DNA from 2 places in the Cohnella sp. LGH genome. Region 1 is predicted to be linked to the other one. Evidence: a T-box and tRNA genes for the amino acid it is inferred to sense, from the RefSeq annotation. Region 1 holds a T-box; the other holds one or more tRNA genes.

Region 1 (3,405 bases):
GGCGGGACATACTTTCGGCGGCTGGACGACGGATGAAGCCAATCTTGAAGCCGTCTATGCGGCGGGCGACTTGCTTCCGATCGAGTCGACGAATCGTACGCTTTATGCCAAGTGGGATTTGAATCGTTACCAGGTGAACTTTAATACGAATGGAGGCAGCGCGGTGCCAAGCGTCGAGGCGGACTACGATACCTTGATTGCCGAGCCGCAAAGACCGAGCCGTTCCGGTTATTCCTTTAGTGGCTGGTATAAGGAGGCGACGCTGACGGACAAGTGGACGTTTGCCTCCGACAAGGTGGTTGCCGACACAACCTTGTATGCCGGATGGTCGCAAAACTCCCAAGGAGGCGGAGGAGGCGCCCCTGCGCCGGCAGGACCGGCGGCCTCTGAACAAGGTCTGGACGTGCTCGTCAACGGCAAGGGGGAAAGCGCGGCCAAAGCGGATACGAAGACGGAAAACGGGCTTAAAAAGACGGTGGTTACCGTAGACGGAGCAAAGCTGGAAAGCAAGCTAAACGAAGAAAAAGCGGGAGGCACGCTCACGGTTCCGGTCGCGGTGCAATCGGATTCCGTGGAGGTAGAATTCGAAGCCGGCACGATGAAGGCGCTGCAACAGAAACAGATGGTCATCGTACTGCAGACGCCGGGCGGAACGTATTCGCTGCCGGCATCGCAAATCGATCTTCAAGCTGTGAGCGGCTTGTTTGGCTCCAATGTTTCTCCCGAGGGCATCAAGGTGCGGCTGAAGATAGCCAAACCTTCCGAGAGTCAGGGGAAAACCGTACAGGGGGCCATCGCCCAAAAAGGGCTGACGCTGGTCGGCGAAGCGCTTGAATTTACGGTAGAAGCTGCGTACGGAGAGCGCAGCATAGAGATTGCGTCATTCTCTTCCTATGTCGAGAGGTCCATCGTTCTGCCTAGCGGCACGGGTCCGAATCGGATCACGACGGGCGTGACGATAGATCCGGACGGAACGGTACGTCACGTACCGACAAAGGTCGTTCAAGAGAACGGACGTTATCAAGCGACTTTCAATAGTTTGACAAACAGCACGTACGCTGTCGTCTGGAATCCGGTCTCGTTCGCGGACGTAGCCCGCCATTGGGCGAAAGACGCGGTTAACGAGATGGGGGCGCGTCTCATCATCGACGGGATTGGGGATAATCAATTCAAGCCGGACCTGGCGGTATCGCGTGCAGAGTTTACGGCGATTGTCGTGCGGGCGCTAGGACTTAAGCAAGCGAAGGGTGCGGCCAGCTCCTACTCGGACGTGAGCGCTACGGCGTGGTTCAGCGGAGCGATTGAATCCGCTAAAGCTTTTAAGCTGGTTGGCGGATTCGAGGACGGCACGTTCCGTCCTGAGGAGAAGCTGACTCGCGAACAGGCGGTCGTCATTCTCGCCAACGCGATGGAGCTTACCGGACTGAACGATAAGCTGTCCGTCCCTACGGATCCGATGAAGCGACTTGGCTCCTTTACGGACGCCGGGCAAGTGTCGGAATGGGCGAGGAAGGCGATGGCCGCCGCCGTGGAAGCGGGGCTGGTGAACGGACAGAAGAATAACCTTATTGCCGCGCAAAGCCAGATAACGCGTGCCGAGGTGGCTTTGATCATCCAGCGGTTATTGGAAAAGTCGAACCTCATTTGAGGTCAAGCTTCATAAGCTTGACAATCGATTCGGGTTAGGATAAAGTGATTCAAATAAAAGCTATAAACGAAAGCGATGAAGGGAAGCAGTAGCCCTCGAATTTCGCGTTACAGAAAGCCGGCGGTCGATGCAAGCCGGTACGCGAGCGAATGGCGAATTACGTCCCGGAGCTTCCTGTCCCGAACCCGTGCCGGCGCGGAAGGGGCAAGACGGCTGCCTGCCGTTAACGGGCGAGAGGTGGAGCTGCGAATGAAGCGCATGCTCAAATAGGGTGGTACCGCGATGACTCGTCCCTGTCTTAACGACAGGGCGGGTCTTTTTTGATTTCGGGCGTCGCACCGTCCGCCGAACATATTATCTAAAGGAGAGACATCGAAATGACAAACCTGGATCAAAGCTTGCTCGATAATCTTGAATACAGAGGGCTGATCTACCAGTCGACCAATCGCGACGGTTTGCTGGAGAAGCTGAACAAGGAGCCTGTCGTGCTGTACTGCGGCTTCGATCCGACGGCGGACAGCCTGCATATCGGCCACCTGCTGCCGATTTTGATTCTTCGCCATTTCCAGCAAGCCGGCCATAAGCCGATTGCGTTGGTTGGCGGCGGCACGGGGATGATCGGCGACCCAAGCGGACGTTCGACGGAGCGCTCCTTGAACACGTCTGATACGGTAGCTTTGTGGACGGAGCGGCTGAAGGATCAGCTGTCCCGCTTCCTCGACTTCGAAGGAACGGACAATCCGGCCAAGCTGGTTAGCAACTACGATTGGTTAGGCCAGCTCGACTTGATCACGTTCCTGCGCGACATCGGTAAAAACTTCACCGTTAACTACATGCTGGCGAAGGATTCGGTCGATTCTCGTCTGGCCAACGGCATATCCTTTACCGAATTCAGCTACATGATTTTGCAATCGTACGACTTCTACAAGCTGCTGACGGATCACGGCTGCTCGCTGCAGATCGGCGGAAGCGACCAATGGGGCAACATTACGGCAGGTCTCGACCTGATCGGCAAAATGGGCGGGGGAGAAGCGTACGGCATGACGCTGCCGCTCGTGACGAAGAGCGACGGCAAGAAATTCGGCAAATCCGAATCCGGCGCCGTCTGGCTCGACCGGAACAAAACATCGGTATATGCCTTCTACCAGTTCTGGATCAACACGGATGACAACGACGTGATCAAATTCCTGAAATACTTCACGTTCCTGGGGCGCGAGCGGATCGCCGAGCTGGAGCAAGAGCTGACCGAGCGTCCGGAGCAGCGCGCTGCGCAGCGAGAGCTTGCTCGCGAAGTAACGAAGCTTGTTCACGGAGAGGATGCGGTCGTCAGTGCGGAGAAGATTACGCAGGCGCTATTCTCGGGCGACGTAACGCAGCTTAGCGAAGCGGAGCTGGTGGAGGCGCTGCAGGATATGCCGACGACGGTTGTCCAAGGCGACGAGGAGAAGCTGCTGCTCGACTTGTTGATCGAGACGAAGGCCGCACCTTCGAAACGTCAAGCGCGCGAGGACATCGAGAAAGGCGCGGTTTACTTGAACGGACAGCGCGAACAGGCGCTTGATTTCGTCCTGACGCGGGAGCACAGACTGCACGGCAAATACGCGGTTATTCGCAGAGGAAAGAAGAATTACTTCCTCGTTAAGTTCGAATAACGTACGACAACGATAGACGCGGGAGCTATCCCAAAAGCGCTTATAGTTGCTCTGAAAGATAATCCAGAATAAAGGCTTAAGGGGTATGTACCTTCTTCCGCTGCC
Region 2 (3,405 bases), 3.5 Mb from region 1:
TACGGTCTCTCCAGGTTGCACATCTCCGTAAGCGTGCCATCCTCCCAGATCACCGTTCTGGAGTAAGCCTTCGGATCGGGATGGATCCGCCACTCAATACAATCCTCGCTCGTCGCATACACTCCGGCTCCCCACTCGCCTGTCAGTCCATACGATCCGTTCTTGCTATCGTCCTTGATCAGCAGATGGAACATCCCGTCCGAATACCATAGGAAAGGGTCCTCCACATGAAGATCCGGATCGGAGAAGCCCAGGATCGGATCGTCCGTCAGTCGGCGAAAAGGGCCTTCCGGGCTATCCGCGGCCGCAATACCGAGCTGCAACGTGGCGCCTGCGTACTCTCTCGACTTGTAAATCATATAGGTCCTTCCGTCGGGCAAAATCGTCACAGCGGGGTTTGTCGTCACTGTGCAGTCCCAATGGCCCAAACGCGGCTCCAGCAACGGCGTATCCCGTCGTGTCCACGGACCGAATATTGACGAGGCTACGGCCAGTCCGATCCGTTTGTTGTTCCACACCTCGATTTGCCGTTCCCCCGGCACCTCGTCTCCAGGTCCCGGAATCGGGCCTCCGTATGTAGTCCCCATATAGTAAAGATAGTAGGTGCCATTCCAGTATTGAATATATGGATTATGCTGGCTCATTCCGTCGAAAAACGAACGATCCCTTCGACTCAGCACGGTCTCCTCATACTTGTAGGGTCCTTCCGGAACATCGCTGGAGGCCCTTACGACTTCGCAATTGAATAGCCAGTTGCTCCCGAAGCCCAACTCCTTGCTCCACCGGGATGCGAACAGATGATAACGCCCATCCTCGCCTCGCACACAAGAGCCGCACCATATATAATGGTCCTTTTCACAGTAACCGCCCCCTGCAGGAGCCGGCATCAGCCGTTCGAAAATCGGATTTGTCACGCCTTGATCTCTCCTTATATCTCCATTTGTTTTGCCAACGATCGACGGCAATCAAATCCCCCGCTCGATTCGCTGATGAGGGAGTACACGCTGTAGTTTTAAAGCTGAAAAACCGCTTTAAATTCGCGGCCGCACTATTTTTGAGCTTTTTAAGGCGGGTTTTCCGCTCTATTCCTGGAATTCTTCCGTTTTGGGAAAATTAAGTAGAATTTTCCACTCTAAATCAACTTACTTTGCTCTTTTAGCCAAATTAGGACGGGTATTCCACCTTAAATTCTCCTATATCGGCCCCACTCGGCGGCCAAATTATCGTGGGCTTCTTCTTAAGCGGGTTTCCGCCTAAATTGTTACGCCTCCTGCTGTGCATAAATCAAAAAAGCAGACGTATCAACGTCTGCTGTCAGTTCAAAAACTGGTGAGCCATGAAGGACTCGAACCTTCGACACCCTGATTAAAAGTCAGGTGCTCTACCAACTGAGCTAATGGCTCGGGTAATGGTGGAGGGTGATGGATTCGAACCACCGAACCCGAAGGAAGAGATTTACAGTCTCCCGCGTTTGGCCACTTCGCTAACCCTCCATATTTGAAACCCGATGAAACGAATGGTGGCTCGAGACGGAATCGAACCGCCGACACGAGGATTTTCAGTCCTCTGCTCTACCAGCTGAGCTATCGAGCCTTGCTTGTCCCTGTTAAAGGCAACCGATGCATAATCGGAAAATAAATGGCGGAGCCGACGGGATTCGAACCCGCGGTCTCCTGCGTGACAGGCAGGCATGTTAGGCCTCTACACCACGGCTCCGCATTGTTATGGTGGAGGCTGAGGGGATCGAACCCCCGACCCTCTGCTTGTAAGGCAGATGCTCTCCCAGCTGAGCTAAGCCTCCATGGGAATAAGGTATGGTAGCGGCGAAGGGACTTGAACCCCTGACCCTCCGGGTATGAACCGAATGCTCTAGCCAGCTGAGCTACGCCGCCACATCGAGTACACGATTCGGCACGATACCTGAACCGATACACGTTTGTTTCAATTCGCAAGGCTTGCGCCCTGAAAACCGGATACGAACCAAACTCGCGCATTGTTCGTAGCGATTTGCATCGCACGATGTTAGGATAAGCCCTCGACCGATTAGTACTCGTCAGCTCCACACATTGCTGCGCTTCCACCCCGAGCCTATCAACCTGGTGTTCTTCCAGGGGTCTTACGAATTGGGAAATCTCATCTTGAGGCAGGCTTCGCGCTTAGATGCTTTCAGCGCTTATCCCTTCCGCACTTGGCTACCCAGCGATGCTCCTGGCGGAACAACTGGTACACCAGCGGTGCGTCCATCCCGGTCCTCTCGTACTAAGGACAGCCCCTCTCAAATTTCCTACGCCCGCGACAGATAGGGACCGAACTGTCTCACGACGTTCTGAACCCAGCTCGCGTACCGCTTTAATGGGCGAACAGCCCAACCCTTGGGACCTACTTCAGCCCCAGGATGCGATGAGCCGACATCGAGGTGCCAAACCTCCCCGTCGATGTGGACTCTTGGGGGAGATAAGCCTGTTATCCCCAGGGTAGCTTTTATCCGTTGAGCGATGGCCCTTCCATTCGGTACCACCGGATCACTAAGTCCGAGTTTCCTCCCTGCTCGACTTGTAGGTCTCGCAGTCAAGCTCCCTTATGCCTTTGCACTCTTCGCGCGATTTCCAACCGCGCTGAGGGAACCTTAGAGCGCCTCCGTTACTTTTTAGGAGGCGACCGCCCCAGTCAAACTGTCCGCCTGACACGGTCCCTCTGCCCGATTCAGGGCAGCAGGTTAGAACTCCGATACGATCAGGGTGGTATCCCAACGGCGCCTCCACTGAGGCTTGCGCCCCAGCTTCATCGGCTCCCACCTATCCTGTACAGACCGTACCAAAGTTCAATATCAAGCTACAGTAAAGCTCCATGGGGTCTTTCCGTCACGTCGCGGGTAACCTGCATCTTCACAGGTACTAAAATTTCACCGGATCTCTCGTTGAGACAGCGCCCAAGTCGTTACGCCATTCGTGCGGGTCAGAATTTACCTGACAAGGAATTTCGCTACCTTAGGACCGTTATAGTTACGGCCGCCGTTTACTGGGGCTTCGGTTCACAGCTTCGGGTTGCCCCTAACCACTCCCCTTAACCTTCCAGCACCGGGCAGGCGTCAGCCCGTATACTTCGCCTTACGGCTTCGCACAGACCTGTGTTTTTGCTAAACAGTCGCTTGGGCCTCTTCACTGCGGCCCCCTCGGGCTATTCACCCTACCGAGGCACCCCTTCTCCCGAAGTTACGGGGTCATTTTGCCGAGTTCCTTAACGAGAGTTCTTCCGCGCGCCTTAGAATTCTCATCTCGCCCACCTGTGTCGGTTTACGGTACGGGCACCTTCTCCTGGCTAGAGGCTTTTCTTGGCAGCGTGGGTGTACGACCTTCGGTACTGTGATTTTCCCTCCCCATCACAGCTCAAGGTTACAGTATGCGG

Evidence for each region. The T-box of region 1 lies ahead of tyrS (tyrosine--tRNA ligase). A T-box ahead of a tRNA ligase gene usually reads a tRNA of that ligase, here a tRNA-Tyr.
Region 2: it has a tRNA-Tyr gene. The T-box ahead of tyrS (tyrosine--tRNA ligase) is inferred to sense a tRNA for this amino acid. The anticodon was not compared.

Annotation. Positions count from the first base shown of each region.
Region 1 is NZ_CP072117.1:4,318,211-4,321,615, reverse strand. It holds gene J4772_RS18680 (S-layer homology domain-containing protein) at 1-1,648, shown strand, start outside; T-box leader at 1,715-1,946, shown strand; gene tyrS (tyrosine--tRNA ligase) at 2,026-3,300, shown strand.
Region 2 is NZ_CP072117.1:7,854,300-7,857,704, forward strand. It holds gene J4772_RS32255 (glycoside hydrolase family protein) at 1-914, opposite strand, end outside; tRNA gene J4772_RS32260 (tRNA-Lys) at 1,328-1,403, opposite strand; tRNA gene J4772_RS32265 (tRNA-Tyr) at 1,410-1,493, opposite strand; tRNA gene J4772_RS32270 (tRNA-Phe) at 1,518-1,593, opposite strand; tRNA gene J4772_RS32275 (tRNA-Asp) at 1,640-1,716, opposite strand; tRNA gene J4772_RS32280 (tRNA-Val) at 1,726-1,801, opposite strand; tRNA gene J4772_RS32285 (tRNA-Met) at 1,816-1,892, opposite strand; rRNA gene J4772_RS32290 (23S ribosomal RNA) at 2,024-3,405, opposite strand, start outside.